Regions from separate parts of the Nitrincola sp. genome, predicted to be linked through region 3. Evidence: predicted binding sites of a transcription regulator. Region 3 holds the regulator's gene; each other region holds the start of a gene.
The links. Region 3 encodes FliA, which starts transcription of late flagellar genes. Its sites were predicted from a motif close to CTAAAGTTNNNNNNNNNNCNGCCGATA; they were not measured.
Positions count from the first base shown of each region.

Region 1 (6,053 bases), on a different contig from region 3:
AGCAACCAGGGGCTGATCGACGGATTCCACAATGCCCTCCTCAATAGCAGCACCAGTGACCGCAGCCAACACCGTTTTTGATAACGACTTCACGTTAGCAGGTGTGGCCACCCCCGGGCCGCCTTGGTGATGCTCATGAATGATATTACCCTCATAAGCCACCACGACGGTATGCACGCGACCCAGTGCTAGAGCCTGCTGATTCAGGGCTTCTAGCGCCTCTGGAGAAGGCTCTGACGCTGTCGCAATGGGAGTCACAAACGCACTCATCACGCAGCTCATCGCACAGGACAATACAAGGGCAGTGGTTTTCATTACGGCACCAGGGAGGAGGGTGAGTAAGGTTCTGATAAGCGTAAGAAATGAAGGTTCCCTTGAGGCAGACGTCATCGCCATTACGCAAACTGCGAAAAAGCCTGCTACGCTAGGAAGGATTATTGAAGGGAAGCAACCCTTTGATTTCCATGAAACGCTAAAGCAAGGAGTGCCGTTATGCGTAACATTATCTATATCGTAGGTCTGATCGTTGTTGTTCTGTTTATTCTTTCGTTGCTAGGCCTACGTTAAGTTGCACCAAGGCTGACCCGCATTGCATGATGCAATTTTGGTGCTTCAAAACGCCCGCTCCCCCAGCGGGCGTTTTTTATACGTGCTTCACTCCCACATTAGGCGCAATCTGCTGCGCCTTGGCCAAACATATCAAACATCAGTTCGCGGCCTAATGAGGTTAAGACAAACCGGCCATACTCGTTAAAGGTGGCCGCATCACTCTCCTCTAATACTCGCTGGCAAAGAGACCAGCGTGAATGCTGTCGATTCAAGGACGCCAGCTCTTGACGAGATAAACCCCGCTGCGCCAGGGTGATGGTTTCAAGCACGTGTCCACTCTCGTACATCAATTCCGCGACGCTAGACAGGCAATGACGCAGGCTACGCTGTACGTGGAAAGAGGCAGTGGAGGCGGGGGATAACGCTTCGGCGGGCATGAGGGAACGCTCCTGCAGTCACAACAAAATGGGTGTGCTGCAGTGCATTATAAAGCAGGTGTTGGGTTAGACCAAGGTCTATGTGGCATGCTGCTTAACGGTATTCGATACGGTGAAATGTGAGGCAGAACTGTCAAAATTCTGCAGCTTTCCGAGAGTAAGCTAGGAGTTGCGGTGTGGGGCGTATAGAGATAGCGGCATATTATGTTACTTATTTTTACATATTAATACTGAAAAATTCGCCACACTATTCAAGTTAATGGGCATCTCGCCGAATGGTTATAAGATATAGCGACATTTGAAATCTGTAGACATTAGATTACTGTACTGCGCTAGGAGATATGTTGCCTCTTAATTAGGAGCGGCTGATAGCGAGCAAAACGCGTAGTAAAACGCACTAAGAAAAAGGCATTTTATGGCTTCCATCACATCATTAGGTATTGGTTCTGGCTTGGATCTCAATGGTTTGTTGACCCAGCTCCAGCAAGCGGAACGCGCCAAACTTGAGCCTGTTCAGCAGCAGATTGAAACAGAGCAGGCACAAATTTCAGCCTATGGGCAATTGCAAAGTGCTTTGTCCGCTTTTCAAGCTTCTACTAAAGCGCTGAATGAACAAGAAGCTTTTGAAAGCCTTAGTACTAGCGTAGAAGGTGGAGCGGTCACGGCGGTTAGCAGCAATGAAGCACAGCCGGGCCAATATGACATCCAAGTAGATCAATTGGCCACGGCCGGTAGCTTAGTAACGGAGCGCCTGGAAGCGCCGGACACTGCCCTGGTATCTGGCTCGCAGTCGCTGACCTTTGCTTTGGCAGAAGGCACTATAGACCCAATTACGCTTGAAGATGGCAGCACCTTGGAAGATATGCGCGATGCCATTAATGCACAAAGCGATGGGCGTTTAAGTGCTTCTGTCATTAATGATGGTGAGGGCTACCGTTTATCTGTGAACGCCACTGATACCGGTGCTGACGCTAGCATTCAAAGCACTAACTTTTCGCAGATTCTAGATGCTGGTGTAACCACCAGTGACACCCAAGTAGTGCAAGCTGGCCAAGATGCTGCGTTTAATGTCAACGGCATTGATATCGTCAGCGCTAGCAACCGGGTTGAAGGCGCTATTCAAGGCGTGACGCTGACGCTCTCTGAAGCCAATGCCAGCAGCACCTTGGCGGTCTCCCAAGATAGCGATGCGATTCGTGAGCAGATCACTTCCTTTGTTGATGACTACAACACGCTGAAAAACACGATTGGCAGCCTGACCGCCTATAACGCGGAAAGCGATAGTGCGGGTGAGCTTAATGGTGACAGCGCCACACGTGCAGTCGAAACCACCTTGCGCCAAGCGCTGAGCAGTCGAACGGAGGGGGATGGCTTCAGCATGCTTTCAGATATTGGCATCTCACTGCAGTTGGATGGCACCCTAGAGGTTGATGATGACCAACTGAACGGCATTATCGCGAACCAACCTGATCAACTGGCGGATTTCTTTGCAGGGGCATCTAGCGAGGGTGGTATGGCAGGGCAAATTTCAACAGCGATTGAGCAGCTCATAGGGCCAAGCGGACGACTGGAAAACGCCGTGACTAGCTCTGAGAATCGCGTAGCGTCGTTAAACGATCGTTTTGCCACCACCGAGAGCCGAATCGATCAAACGATTGAGCGCTATCGAGCCCAATTTGCAGCCATGGACAGCATGGTGGGGCAAATGAATCAAACCAGCGCTTACCTGACTCAGCAGCTTGCAACGTTAGGGCAAATAGGCCAAAACTAACCTTATTAACTTTCTCCATCGCGGCCTAGAGCTTTCTCTAGGCCTTTTTTGTAGCTTAACTCCTGCTGCTAGGCTAAAGTTTTTTCCCACTCTGCCGATAACCTACTCAGTCTATTTTTTTAAAATTAAAAGGAGCTGAGCCACATGGCGACGATTACCTCTCTTGGCGTTGGTTCAGGTTTGGATTTGAATGGCCTGCTGACTCAGCTGCAAGCGTCTGAGCGGCAGAAGCTAACGCCGCTTACGCAGCAACAGAATACTCAACAAACCAAAATATCGGCTTATGGCCGCCTGCAGTCGGCAATGGATCGTTTGCAAGAATCGATTACTGCATTAAATGACGCTTCTACATTTAAGCAGCAAAAAAGCACGGTGACTGGCGAAGGAGTAAGCGCAACAGCGGGGGAGTCAGCAAACGCTGGGCGTTACGACATCAACGTGACCCAGTTAGCACGGGCGGGCAGCGTAGCGTCTAACAGCGTCACGATGGATCAAGTACTGGCGGCCACCGATACCACGCTAACGCTAGATTTTGGCGCCACCTACACCAATGGCACCTTTGACCCTAATGCGCCGGCCTTAAGCAGCAAAACCATTAATATTGCCGCAGGCAGCACCTTGGCCAGTGTCCGCGATCAGATTAATGCCGATGCAGAGTCAGGTGTTACCGCCTCTATCGTGAACGACGGTACAGGATTTCGGTTGGCACTGAGCTCAAAAGAAACCGGTAAAGAAGCGTCTATTACTGGTTTCTCAGGCCTAGACGGCCTTGCTATGGATACCGCTACACGCCGCGCCGGCCAGGATGCGGCGCTAGAAGTGAATGGTATCGCGATTACCAGCAGTGGAAATCGGGTGGAAGGCGCTATTCAAGGTGTGACGCTTGACCTAACATCCGTCTCACAAGAGCCCGTTAGCCTTGTCATTGAGCGCGACGAAGAGTCTTTAAAAGAAGCGATTAATGAGTTTGTCAGCACCTACAACGAAATGAAGTCTACTGTAGGCCGCATGACCGCATTCAATGGTGAAGGAGAGACGTCTGGCGAGCTGCTAGGCGACCGAACCGTACGCACAATTGAAACGCGGCTAAGCCGTGATGTGACAAACCCGCTAGGAAGCGGTGACTTTACACGTTTGGCTCAGTTCGGTATCGCGATTGATGAGCGTGGCCGTCTCCAGGTAGATGACACAAAATTAGACGAGGCAATCTCCAATAGCCCTGACGCCCTGACCTCTTTTTTTGCAGGTGAGTCATCAGAAGAAGGTTTTGCTGGCAGGTTGAGTGCGACACTCAAATCCATCACCGGCGATGATGGTCTGATTCAAACCTCAGTGAACAATGCAGAGCAGCGCATTGATAACCTCACAGAGCGTAAAGCCAGAATGGAGCTGAGCATCGAGCGCAACATCTCCCGCTATCGTACTCAATTTGCTCAACTGGATGGCATGATCGCCCAGATGAATTCGACAGGCTCCTATCTGGCTCAGCAGTTCAGTATGCTCAATGCAATGCAGAATAATAACTAAGCCTTGTTACATTGTTTTACAAAAAAAGCGCTTAATTTTTTAAAGATTTTGACTGGCCTGCCGTTAATTAAAATAACGGCGGTTAACCGCCGCAAAGCAGGCCTCAAGGCCAGTTAATTTTCAAGGAGCACTTCCATGTCTGTGATCAATACGAACATCACTGCCCTGATCGGTCAGAACAACCTGTCCAACTCTCAGGCCATGCTGTCTAAGGCGCAAGAGCGTCTGTCTTCTGGTCTGCGCATCAACAGCGCTGCTGATGACGCCGCTGGTCAAGCCATTGCTAACCGCATGAGCGCCCAGATCACGGGTATGCAACAGGCTCAGCGTAATACCAACGACGGTATTTCTCTTGCGCAAACTATGGAAGGTGGTCTGAACCAAATCAGCGACAACCTTCAGCGTATCCGTGAACTTGCTACCCAAGCGGCTAACGATACCAACACTGCAGAAGACCGTTCTTCTATCGCTCTAGAAATTGAAGAGCGCGTATCTGAAATCACCCGTGTTGCTAACGCCACTAGCTTCAACGGAATCTCACTATTGAACGGTGCTGATACTCTCAACATCCAGGTTGGTGCTAACACTACTGCAGACGTAGATAACCTGACAGTCAGCACTGTTGATGTAACAGCCGCGACCTTGAACGTATCCGGACTTGATGTCAGCAGCTTCAGCAGCGCTCAAGATGCTATTGATGCAATCGACAGCGCTCTGCAAACGATCGACGATAACCGCGCTACCCTGGGTGCAACGATCAACCGTTTTGAGTCTGTACTTGAGAACCTGACGACTGACGTCACTAACCTGTCCGACGCTCGTTCACGTATTCAAGATGCTGACTACGCCGTAGAAGTATCTAACCTAACGCGTGCGCAGATTCTCCAGCAGGCTGGTACTTCCATGCTGGCCCAGGCTAACCAGACTCCTCAGTCTGTACTGTCTCTGCTGGGCTAATCACCTCGCGGTTAAAGCAAGAAATAGCAGCGAAGGCTGGCCATTGGCCAGCCTTTTTTGTGCTTGTTACTGCGCTACAATTCAGTCAACGGTTAGCAATATTCCCACATAAGGGTTACGAGTAATGGCACGTAAAGGTAAGCAAAAACAGTTTGGTAAGCCAAAAGCACAGAAGGCGGTGGGAAACCATGCCCACGTGTCGGACCTGCAAAAAATTCAGGATGCTATTGATAAGTCAGATTTGACAACTGCCTACCAACTGGCCGATGCATTTACTCAGCAACATGCCACAAGCCCTCATGGTTGGGAAATGTTAGCCAATGTACAAGCTCAGCAGCAGAATCTTAAGAACGCATGTGCCTCTATGCAGAAAGCGATTGAACTGGCCAAAGGTGATCATCCGCTGTCTGAGCTAAAATTGGCCCAGTACGAGCTGTTCGGTGGCGATGCGCACCAGTGCATCAAACGTTTAACAGGCCTGAGTGAAAGAATTCCATCAGAAAAACGCGTATGGGTCTGGCTTAGTAGGGCTTATCACGTTATAGGGCTAAATAAAGAAGCTCTGGTTGCCAATGAAAAAGCGTATGAATTAGATCGTCGATACCCAGATACGCTCGTTTGGCGTAGTCGTATTCTCGACCAGTTAAAGAGGCACAGTGAGTCATATGAAGCATCAGCGATGCTGAAAAAGCTGAAGCCAACACTGGTGGGAGTCAGTAATCATTTGGCTAGCCTTAGTTTACGGGAAGGTGACTATGAAGCGGCAGAGCAACATTTTAGAGAGGAGCTAGCCATTGGGAAAAATGGAGCAG
Region 1 is NZ_JBLXDN010000049.1:11,414-17,466, reverse strand. It holds gene ACN0R1_RS19485 (serine hydrolase domain-containing protein) at 1-315, opposite strand, end outside; gene ACN0R1_RS19480 (hypothetical protein) at 666-986, opposite strand; gene fliD (flagellar filament capping protein FliD) at 1,402-2,757, shown strand; gene fliD (flagellar filament capping protein FliD) at 2,902-4,284, shown strand; gene ACN0R1_RS19465 (flagellin) at 4,420-5,241, shown strand; gene ACN0R1_RS19460 (TDP-N-acetylfucosamine:lipid II N-acetylfucosaminyltransferase) at 5,366-6,053, shown strand, end outside.
Region 1: fliD (flagellar filament capping protein FliD) is a predicted target of FliA. The motif match lies at 2,831-2,857, and genes of this name have one in related genera.

Region 2 (6,053 bases), on a different contig from region 3:
GAGATATCCGTCGCCAGAATCTCTTCACCGGAAGAAAAGGACCCCGGATTACCCTGCTTGAACTCATCGATCACCATGCTGATCGAGTAAGGCTCCTGCCCCGTCGAACAGGCCGCGGACCAGATGCGCAGCTTTTGAAAACGGTTTTCCGCCTTCAGCTCCGGCAGCAGTTTATTGCGCAGAATTTCATAGGGATGAATATCGCGGAACCAGAGCGTTTCATTGGTGGTCATCGCATCAATGACCTGCTCTTTCAGGGTATTACCCCCAGGGCGATTCAACCGCAGCACCAGGTCGCTAAGCCCACCACAACCCTGCTGCTGCATGATTTTGCTCAAGCGGCTTTGCACCAGATATTGCTTGTGCTCTGCCAACAGAATGCCACAGCTCTTCTCAAGAAAAGTACTGAATTCCTTGAACTCTGCAGGCGATATGCTGAAGCCACTGCTCACAGGCCGGTTCCCTTATGTGTACTTACTGTGCAGATTCAACCTGGCGGATACGGTTTACAACCACACCAGCCAAATCATTGGGGTTGAACTTGGCCAGGAAGCCATCAGCCCCGACCTTTTTAACCATGGAAACGTTGAAGCCACCACTCAAAGACGTATGCAGGACCACATGCAGTTTAGACATGCGGGTATCCTCACGAATCATGGACGTCAGGGTGTAACCATCCATTTCTGGCATTTCGATATCGGAAATGACCATCAGGAACAGTTTCTCCACATCCACCTGCCGATCCAGCAGCTCATGGAGCATTGTCAGGGCCTGACGGCCATTATTAGCCACCGACACTTTAACGCCCAAGTCTTCCAGGCTGCGTTGCATCTGGTTACGCGCAACTGCCGAGTCGTCGACAATAAGTACGTGATGCTCGCGAGCACGTTGGCGCACTTCATGAGTTGCGACTTCCTCACTGACTTCGGTCGACATCGGATACAGATCGGCCAGGATTTGTTCTACGTCCAGAATTTCAACCAGCTTGCCTTCATATTCAAAGACAGCTGTCAGGTAGTTCTCATTACCGATCTCTTTCGGCGGGGCCATGATTTGATCCCACTGAGTATTCAGAATACGGTCAACCTTTCGCACCATAAACGCCAGGGTACGGCGGTTGTATTCAGCAACAATCAGGAAACTTTTCGGTTGATCTTCGGCCGGGATCGGCGCTCGGCCGATAGCTTCGGACAGATCCAGAACAGGAATGGTTTCACCACGGATATGCGCCATACCCTTGATAGAGGACGTCTGACGCGGAACCTCCGTAAGATCTGGGCATTGCAGCACCTCACGAACCTTAAATACGTTGATGCCGTATCTCTGACTGGTTTCCAGGCCGAAGAGCAACAGCTCCAAGCGGTTTTGGCCCACCATCTGCGTGCGCAGGTTTACAGTATCCAGGATCCCTGACATGATCTAACCAACCCCGAGGTCGTTAACAAAAAGTTTAGCCCGGCTTCGTATCGCCAGGACACCCGCGTGAGTATTTCCAGTTTAACACCAGTTGCTGCCACCTTGGCCATAACCTTATGGTGGCTAATGGCTTTACCAGCATCCGCAGATACTATCTCAGAACAGATCAACGTTCAGGTGTCTGAAGCAATTAAACAACACTTTCTTACCAAAGTGCCAGATAGCCGCCTTCAGATTCAGCTCAACCCGCTTCCCTCCCAGCTTCGACTTGCTCCCTGCACGGGTCCTCTGAACGTTAAATTACCGCTCCAAAGCGGCCAACGCATCACCGCCAAAGCCAGCTGCAACCAACCACGCTGGAGCCTTTTCGTAACCGGAACAGTCAAGCAGTATAAAACGATTGTGGTCGCCACCAGCCCTATCGTCAAAGGAAGCCGGCTGAATGCAGGCAAATTGGCATTAAGAGAGCGTGAAATCAGCAGCCTGGACGGTGATTACTTTCAGCGCCAGCAGGACGTTGTTGGGCGTGTCGCTCGAATCAGCATTGGTGCTGATAACGTCATTACGCCTCGTATGCTAGCTCAGGCAATGGCTGTTCAGCGTGGCGACCCCGTCGTTATTGAAGCCAGGCGCGGCAGCATCCTGATTCGCACCGAGGGGATTGCACAGGAAAACGGTAAGGAAGGAGATGTCATTTCTGTCCTGAATAGCCGCTCGAATATTGAAATACGTGCCCGCATAACAGCACCCGGTAAGGTTCAAGTGCCCTGACAACTCGCGGGGTCAGGCTCTTTTCGCTATACTGAGACCCTGCTTGGGTGTGCAACTGTAATTTTTGTTGACCCCTAACAAAAAAGATTAAAGTTTTCTTCAAGGCGACCGATACCCTTGCACAGAACAGAATGCGAGGAAATGTAAAATGGCTATCGATTTTCCCGGCCTGTCCCCGACCCAGTCGGCTGGCAACCGTGGCAAAGTCAGCGACCAGCAGAGCAGCGCCCCCTCGGGTGCAGCCAGCCAGCCGGCGGCGGCAACAGAGCGAGGCGTGGACCAGCGTGCGGATACCGTACGCATCAGCGATACTGCGCAGGCTTTGCAACGTTCAGTAGACAGCTCCGATAACGGAGGCGTCGACAACGACCGTGTTGCCCGTATCCGCGCCGCGATTGAAGACGGTTCTTACCAGATCAACAATGAGCGCATTGCTGACAGCATGCTTCAGCTCGACAGCCTATTGAGTGAATAACGCGGATGACCGTCAGTGCACCTGATGCCAACTTCAGCGCCCAACTGGGTCGACTGATCGATCAAAGTACCAAGCTGCTCCAGCAGCTTGAGCCTTTGCTTGAGACCGAACTTCAGGCACTGCAGGACCGTAACACCGACCTGCTGACGCAAAACAACCAGCTCAAACTTAACTGCCTTTCTGAGCTGGATCGTGCCATCAAGGCACGAGATGAACTATTGCATCAGCAGCAGGTTTCCCCGACGTCTGAATCCGTCCTGGAGTTTTTCCAAAACCTCCCTGCTCCCGCCAACACCCTGCTAACTCAAGCCTGGGAAAAACTGGAAAGCCAGCTCGAATCGGTCAAGAAGTTGAATATGCGCAACGAACAGGTGCTGCTGCGCAGTAAGCAAAGTACTGATCAGCTTTTGGCCCTTCTGCAAGGTCATGCCCGCAGTAACACTGTGTACAACAACTCGGGCGACGAAGGCCGTTACGAAGGCCAGCGCAGCTTGGGCAAAGCCTAGAAAAAACATCCGCTTAACGTTAGAATCCCGACCGTGCCTCAGTAGCTCAGTTGTATAGAGCAGCCCCCTCCTAAGGGGCAGGTCGCAGGTTAGAGTCCTGCCTGGGGCGCCATTTCAAATCAACCACTTCCAGATAACTCTTTGATAGTATTGAAATTAACTTTCACCACTACCTTAAAAGGGTACGAAGTCGGGTACGAAATAGAGTACGACCTTCAGCAGATGCCGCACTGAATCAGCGGAGTTTGTTACTATGCGTGGCTATCGCTTTACAGCAGGATGCTTGCAAATGAAGGTTAAGTACTTAGTCAGGAAAGCGTCAGGCCTTTACTACTACCGTAGAGACATTCCCAAGGATCTCAGGGACGTTTTCAAAAAGCGCGAAATCAAGCAGTCGCTCAAGACCCACGACCAGCAGCAAGCTGTTAGGAAAGCCCAGCAGCTAACAAAACGCTATGACCTTGAATTTGAAAGAATGAGAGGGTCTGGTGAACGAGATCAGGCCGTTCGGTTTTTGGCTAAATACGACCTCATAGATGCACCTATCTCCCGCCAGCCCAGTCAGCCAACCCAAGAACAGATAAACAACGCGCATCCACTTGATCAGTTTCTGTGGGGCTATGACATCATGATGCTGGATCTTGAGCAGCAGTCGGATGATGGGTATGACGATAGATGGAATCCTATCTACAAGCCTTTGCATCCACACCAGCAACGTGCATTAGACATACTCAATGACGAAGAAAGGGTCAGCCTGACAGAAGTAAGAGATCAAGCCTTGAAACTGGCCCAGAACCAGAAGAAAGTGAATGAAATCAACCGAACCTATGCTTACTTCATCGACCGCCTGACTGTTTTGGATTTAGCCGAGATACGAACAAGGGATGCACAGACTGTTGTTGATAAGCTGCTCGCTGAAGGCCTCAAGACAGAGACAGTGAAGAAAGCCCTCGGCATTGTCCGTAAAGGCGTTAGAACGCTAATCAAACGCTATGACATGACCATTAAAAATCCTTTTGATGATGTCGAGCTGGCGAATGTTCGTTCTGATACTATCAAGCGTCATACCGCCAGCATGTCAGAACTGAAAGAGATTCATGCGGCTGTGGTAGCTAAGAAGCACCTTGTAACAGCTCAGATAGTCGGGCTGCTACTGAACACCGGCTGCCGTTGTAACGAGCTTGGCGGTCTCATGCTGGAAGACATTGTGCTTACTGAAGCAGTACCTCATATCCGGTTAAGGCATGCTAAGAATAGACAGCTAAAGAACGATAATTCAGAAAGGCGAGTACCGCTGACGGGTGTCAGCCTTGAGGTTGCAAAGCAGATTGTTGCAAACGCATCTAAGGGCCAGGTTTACGCCTTTGAACGCTACAACAAGGACGACACCTACAAACGGGATAATTGCAGCAATGCCGTAAACAAGTGGCTGAGAGCCATCATTCCCGAATGTACCAGCCATTCATTCAGGCATGCACTGAGAGACAGACTGGTTGAAGCCAGCATTCCAGAACTTGAGATCGACAACATACTGGGCTGGGCAAGCAATAAGATGATCCAGCACTATGGCAAGTCTGAAGCACTGGCAACCTTACGCAATGCACTGGAAAGAATGCACAAACACGAAGATAGTCAGGGATACAGCTTCTAAACACCCCTGAGAGCCATGAAAGATAGTCTACAAGCTGAAGCAGTATATCAACGTCTGACTCAGAAAGGTGTTATTGCAGACTTTGCTGGTACTGAAATCAGTGAATAGTGAGACGTGAAAGCATTTCTTCAAGGTTGTTTAGCATTTCTGATTCGTAGCACCAAGGGATCTTTTCAGCTTTCATCTTGTTGACTGCTTGAGTAGAGAGCTTGGTGTTGTCTTTGAATACAAGTAGGAAGCGGCCTTGATAGTGTCTTGCAACTATTCCTTGCTTGAACACAGAATTGCTCCAATGGTTTTCAAGTAACTTCTGCTGGCGGTTCTTGCGTGTTATCCAATGACGCTGTTTGCTCCACGATTCATCTGCATGGTCTTGGGTCTTCTTGTTATTCAGTTTATAGCACTTGAATTCAACGTAGATGGTGTCTTGATAGATGAAATCGGGCTTAGCCCAGAACGTGCAGCCTTCTGAATCTTCAAAGCTATTTGGATATAAATATGACTGAGCTGGTGAAAGTTTTTCAGTGTTACGAGTAAAAAATTTGTACTCTTCATTTGAATCAAATTCTGATTGTGTATAGTGCATAATTTAAAAACCTGTATAAATATATAAAGTAAAATTTCATAAGTGGGTGTCATGGTTGTCCACTTTGTCAAAGTCCAGTAAATACTAAGGATGTAGCGTGACACCCATTAATATGGGTGGCTGACCAATGGGTGTCTATGGGTGTCCACTTTTAGTAAGTTGTGTTGTAATCTTCAGAGCTGAACGGGTAAGGAATGTAAGATTCAGCAGCCTCTTTAATCGTTTTGCTGTCGATGTCACAGTGATACCAGAAGGTCTGTTTCTTTCTTTTTAGAGTCAAGCGTTTACTCTGATACCCTTCACGACTTAAAAAGTCTTTTATTTCCTTATCGTAATAGCTGTCACTGAGATGCATTTTCAGACACTCCCATTGAAATACTTTCCTATCCTTAAGAAAATCTTCAAGCTCTGTCTCAAGTTCAGGCTTAGACCGTTCAACCATAGCTAACAAAGTTTCAGTCTCTGGCGGTGATTTGTGATTGAAACCTTCAAGTGACTGAGACATAAACCAATTATAGATTGTGTCTAAATCCAATTCCTTTAGGAGGCGTTTAATAAAAACCTGTGTTTCAACGAGGTTGCTTTGGTGTTTTATGTAACCCGGTGCATACCAACGCCTTGTATCTTTCTCTGTTAGCTTAAGCGGGG
Region 2 is NZ_JBLXDN010000034.1:18,959-25,011, forward strand. It holds gene ACN0R1_RS17325 (CheR family methyltransferase) at 1-452, opposite strand, end outside; gene ACN0R1_RS17330 (chemotaxis protein CheV) at 475-1,416, opposite strand; gene flgA (flagellar basal body P-ring formation chaperone FlgA) at 1,483-2,187, shown strand; gene flgM (flagellar biosynthesis anti-sigma factor FlgM) at 2,336-2,662, shown strand; gene flgN (flagellar export chaperone FlgN) at 2,668-3,168, shown strand; tRNA gene ACN0R1_RS17350 (tRNA-Arg) at 3,204-3,280, shown strand; gene ACN0R1_RS17355 (DUF6538 domain-containing protein) at 3,458-4,819, shown strand; gene ACN0R1_RS17360 (hypothetical protein) at 4,917-5,405, opposite strand; gene ACN0R1_RS17365 (primase-helicase family protein) at 5,557-6,053, opposite strand, start outside.
Region 2: flgM (flagellar biosynthesis anti-sigma factor FlgM) is a predicted target of FliA. The motif match lies at 2,275-2,301, and genes of this name have one in related genera.

Region 3 (6,053 bases):
GAGTCAATTGCCAAGGTACCATTTAACTGGGTGATCTTGGTCTTGACCACATCCATGCCCACACCACGACCGGATACATCTGAAATCTCGGTTTTGGTGGAGAAGCCGGCATGAAATATCAGGTTAAAACACTCCTGATCTGTCAAACGTGCCGCCGACTCGGTATCGAGCATGCCCCGGTCCACAGCCAGACGACGCAGCTTTTCCGGATCCATCCCAGCACCATCATCACGAATGATCAGCAGGATGTGATCACCCTCCTGCTCAGCCGAGAGCAACACACTGCCTTCACGAGGCTTGCCTAACTTTTCCCTGACATCTGGTGCTTCAATGCCATGATCGACTGAGTTTCTGACCAAGTGAATCAAGGGGTCTGCAAGTGCTTCCACCAGGTTTTTATCAAGATCAGTCTCTTCTCCACGCAGCTCAAGACGAATCTCTTTTTTCAGACTACGGGACAGATCGCGTATCAGCCTTGGGAAACGACCAAATACTTTTTTCACTGGCTGCATCCGCGTCTTCATAACCGAGGTTTGCAGGTCAGCCGTTACCATATCCAGCGTTCCCAGGGCTTTGGCCATTTCTTCGTCTTCGCGTGCCCCACCGAGCCTTACCAGACGATTTCTGACCAACACCAACTCACCGACCATGTTCATAATCTTGTCCAGCAACGCCGTATCTACCCTGACGTTACTTTCCTGCACTGGCTTCTGCTGAGCTGGCACGGCACGAGGTGAATCAACGGGTTTCGCTAGTGACTCTGCTGGTACAGCCAGTTCATCTGATACAGGTACCGCTTGGCTATCCATCGGTTCAGATTTAGATACTTCAGCACTGGCACTTGCCTGAGCAGCGGTAAATGCACCCTGACCTTTTGATTGCAGTTCATCCAGCAAGGCTTCAAATTCATCCTCAGTGATTTCATCGCTACTCGTGGCAGCCGCTTGAGTTAACTCATCATGCTTACCTGGCCCTTTGCCAGCACCATGCAACTCATCCAGCAGCGCATCAAATTCATCTTCCGTGATCAAATCATCAGAATCTGATGACGTTGCAGCTGCATCAGCACCAACCAGATCCCCTAATAACTGATCAAACTCATCATTGGGGGTATTGGGGTTAGCTGACGTAACGGGTTTGGCCTTAGGAGCCGCGGGCGTCGATTTTGGTGACGCGGCAACCGGTTCCGGCACCTGTCCCTTGGTATAAGCATCCAGTGTATCGAGCAGAGATTGTGGCGCTGCCACTGGCTCTTTGCCACCACGCACCTGCTCGAACATCAGATTTACCGAATCCAATGCCTGAAGCACCGCATCCATCAGTGACGGAGAAATACTTAGCTCACCATTCCGCAGCAGGTCGAAAAGGTTTTCAGCTTTGTGGCAGCAGTCCACCATAGTGTCAAGCTGCAAAAAGCCGGCTCCACCCTTGACCGTATGAAACCCGCGAAAGATCGCATTCAGCAGATCCCGATCATCAGGGCGCTGTTCAAGTTCGACTAACTGCTCTGACAGAAGCTCAAGTATCTCTCCTGCTTCTACTAGGAAATCTTCAAGAATTTCCTGATCAACATCCAAACTCATAGCGATCTCCTAATCAAAACCCAAGGCTCGAGAGCAGTTCATCCACATCATCCTGACTACTGACTGCACCGGCTTCTTTCTTTTTGAGCTGTGGCCCCTGTGCACGTATCGCATCCTGATCCTCATTGGAAGCATCCCCATGGGGCATTTCGATACCGGTGAGACGCTCCACCTTGGCCGCCATATCCATCAGTTTGACCAGCTGTGATTCAACCTGGGTCATCAAGGTAATTACCCGTCGAATCAGTTGACCGGTAATATCCTGAACACTTTGGGATACCAAAATATCAGTCAAGGTGGCACGCAGTTCTGCTATTGTTTTTTCGGATTCATTTTTGACATCGCAAGTACGGTCATAAACACCGTCCAGTGCTTTGAAATCGCCCTCTAACTGCCCCACCAACAGCAGCAAATCACGAAAGCGCTCAGACTGCCCATCCAGACGATCTACCAGACTCAGCGAACGATCTACCCTATCCATGGTTTCATGCGAACTTTTATCTGTCAGCTCTATAACATAAGCCAACCGATCAGAAGCATCCGTCATTGCAGTCATACTGCCAGCATCTGTCGACGGAATTTTATCATCAATATCGGAAGAGAAAGCCTTGATAGCCTCGTGAAGCCCGCGGGTTAAATGTCCGACTTCATTATAGAAAACCTGATGCCGAGCTTCCTGAAGATCGTTAATTATCTCCATTGCATGACTGAGGTTTCCTCGGTCAATCGTCTCGACCAACTCTCTGGCCATCTGTCCAAGCAGATCGTCTAGGCCATCGTATTCAAGTGAGGCTATCTTTTTTTTCATTATTCCATCTCTTGCCGACTACTTCAGGTGATACGTTCAAATATTTTTTCGATTTTTTCTTTGAGAACGACAGCCGTAAAGGGCTTGATCACATAACCATTCACGCCGGCTTGAGCGGCTGCAATGATCTGTTCACGTTTGGCTTCGGCCGTAACCATAAGCACTGGTATATGTGAAAGCTCTGGATCAGCACGAACTTCTTTGAGCAGATCAATACCGGTCATACCCGGCATATTCCAGTCAGTTATCAGAAACTCAATACGGCCCTGCTTAAGAATAGGCAAGGCTGTTTTGCCATCATCAGCCTCTTCCACGTTGGTAAAGCCTAGATCTCGCAGCAAGTTTTTGATTATTCGTCTCATGGTGGAAAAATCATCCACAACAAGAATCCTGATGTCTTTTTTCACAAGACACTGCCCCCCCGGCTTTCTACAGTAAAAGATAAGCGTGCTAAACCTATACTAGACAGGCCCGACACGGATAACAAACAAAAATCACTGCCAATCACGTAACCGCCCCTTTAACCGCAGCGCGGCCTGAGTATGAATCTGGCTAACCCTTGACTCACTGACACCCAGAACGCTGCCAATTTCTTTTAAATTCATCTCTTCATCATAATATAGTGCCATCACTAATTTTTCGCGCTCAGGCAAATTACCAATAGCATCGACTAAAGCCTGACGAAATGATGCACTCTGAAAAGACTCATCCGGACCAGGATCATCACCTTCAAACTGCATACCCACTGAGTCATCTTCATCATGGCTCAGCTCATCTATACTGAAAAGCCGACTATCCAGCGAGTCTTGCAACAAAGCATGATAAGCCGATACAGTTATCTGCAGTTCAGCAGCCACATCAGCATCTGATGCGTCCCGACCGGTACGTAGCTCTACGACCCGAATCGCCTCACTGACACGACGGCCATTACGGTGAACCGAGCGTGGCGTCCAATCTCCTCGACGAACCTCATCAATGATAGATCCTCGAATGCGGATGCCAGCATAGGTTTCAAAACTTGCACCCTTGCCAGGATCAAACTTTCTGGCGGCTTCCAGCAAACCGATCATACCAGCCTGCACCAAATCATCCAGCACAACACTGGATGGCAGCCTAGCCAGCAGATGCTGAGCAATACGCTTCACCAAAGGACCATATTGCTCCAGCAGTTCATTACTGGTTTTAAATTGAAGCTGATTATACATACAGCCTAAGTTTCCAGTATCCAGTTAATGTCGCTTGACCAACTGCTCAACAAAAAATTCCAAATGACCACGTGGTGTTTTTAACACCGGCCAGTTGTCTACCTTATTGGCCAACTGCCGATAAGCTGCAGAGGCCTTACTGCCTGAAAATGCTTTTAAAACAGGCGTTTGTTTCTGCACCGCTTTACGAACAGCCTCATCATAAGGTATTGATCCGACGTATTGAAGCGTTACATCCAAAAACCTGTCAGTAACTGTGAGTATTTTATTAAACATGTTACGTCCCTCGGTTTCCGAATGGACCATATTGGCCAGTATCCGAAAGTGGGTCATCTTATGATCACGGTTCAACATCTTAATTAAAGCATACGCATCGGTAATTGACGTAGGTTCATCACAAACAACCACTAATACTTCTTGAGCCGCCTTAACAAAACTAACCACCGACTCCGATATACCAGCGGCCGTATCTATGATCAGAATATCCATCATATCGGCAATATCATTAAAGGCATGAATCAGTTCAGCATGCTGATGCTCTGATAAAGCCGTCATAGCCTGTGTCCCTGAAGATGCAGGAACGATAGACATATTCTTATCCACTTTAACCAGCACCTCAGCTAGTGAGCAGCGGCCATCAAGCACATCGGTAATATTCTTTTTTACTCGCAACCCCAGCAACACATCCACATTAGCAAGTCCCAGGTCCGCATCCATCAACACAACACGCCGCCCCATTTCACTCAGCGCAGCCGACAGATTCACTGAGACGTTGGTTTTACCGACCCCGCCTTTACCACCGGTCACGGCAATTACTTTTACTGGATGTGCCTGCTTCATGAATTCCTAACCCGCCCTGAACATTTGACTGTCGGTTTCACTGTCGGTCTCGGAACCTGTATATTGCGCCGCAAGCACCGCTCGGCTGACCAAATCCTGACGCTGAGCCACAATCAGATCATCCGGTATTTTCTGTCCATCAGTTACATAGGCCACCGGTAAACGGCGTTCTACCGCAAGCGTCAAAGCATCCCCGATACTGCCAGACTCATCCAGCTTAGTCAGCACACACGCATTGAGCTCAAGCTCCTGGTAATTAGCCCAGGCTTTTTCTAACAACTGACGCTGACTAGAACAGGACAGCACCAGAAGTTTTTTTAGACGAACCGATACGGATGCCAGCATCTGCTTTTGTTGCACACCTTCCGCATCACCCGCATTCATACCTGCTGTATCTATTAGCACCAGGCGCTTACCACGTAGCGACAACAACACCTCATCGAGATTATGGTTTTCATCCACCACACGCACGGGCACATCCAGAATACGACCAAATGTTTTCAACTGCTCATGTGCAGCAATTCGATAACAATCCGTAGTCACCAACGCCAAGCCTGAACTGCCATGCTGCAGCACATAACGCGCCGCCAACTTCCCTATCGTAGTGGTCTTACCTACACCGGTGGCACCTACAAAGGCAATCATACCGCCACGGGCAATGTATTCTTCCCCAACCACAGGCACTGAATCTGCCAGCCGCGCCAGGGTGTTTTTCCAGGCCATCTCGGCACTCAAGTCCGGCTCAATGCTGGCAGTCAACTGGCGAATCAATCTTTCACCAAGACCCAATGCATGCAGACGGGCATGCAAGGGCGTTTCTGCGACACGATCAGGCACCACATCTGGAGCCGCCAACGAATGCCGTCCCTGACCCAGTTGCTGCTCCATCATTGTTCTGAGCTGCTGTATCTCCTGCTGCATACTTTTAACCAAGCGATTGGATTCTTCATCGGCAGATGATGATGCCGGCATCGTAGTGGCTGAACCCCAAAGACTGTCTGGCTCTTGGCTGTGCTCATTTGAAATTTCTTTACGTGCCTGCTCTTCCTGCCGCGTTTTCAGCGACTGTAATATAAAGCGCAGGTCTTCATCGTCTTCAGCATCTATTTGTCGGTTAACAGTCTGATTGACTTGAGGTTCAGGCTGTTCGGCCCGACGCCGAGCTTCGGATATGCGCACCTGTGCACGTCGAAGTTCCGATGCTAACGCATCATCCGCTACCGCATTACTGGGCACAGGAGCGACAGGACGATTCTTTGGCTGATTACGCTGCTGATTGCGCCGAAGCTCAGCCTGCGCCAACTCGTAGTCCTCTTCTCGTGCAGCAACCACCTCAACACCGCCGGCAACACGATGATTGGAGATAATGACAGCATCCGCACCTATCTCATCTCTGACCCGCCGCATTGCCTGACGCATATCCGGCGCAAAAATGCGCTTAACTTTCATAACAATTCCTTATTAGCCAGCTGCTAAAAGCCCGCATACCCCTAGGCATTACCACCTCCGACTGTAGCCACGATCGTCACACGCTTATTCTCTGGTATTTCCTGATACGACAGCACGTGCACCTGATGCTCGCCATAGCGTACAAACCGAGCCATCAGCGGTCGAATC
Region 3 is NZ_JBLXDN010000016.1:2,741-8,793, forward strand. It holds gene ACN0R1_RS12705 (chemotaxis protein CheW) at 1-1,583, opposite strand, end outside; gene ACN0R1_RS12710 (protein phosphatase CheZ) at 1,597-2,391, opposite strand; gene cheY (chemotaxis response regulator CheY) at 2,415-2,786, opposite strand; gene ACN0R1_RS12720 (RNA polymerase sigma factor FliA) at 2,886-3,596, opposite strand; gene ACN0R1_RS12725 (MinD/ParA family protein) at 3,621-4,436, opposite strand; gene flhF (flagellar biosynthesis protein FlhF) at 4,443-5,885, opposite strand; gene flhA (flagellar biosynthesis protein FlhA) at 5,927-6,053, opposite strand, start outside.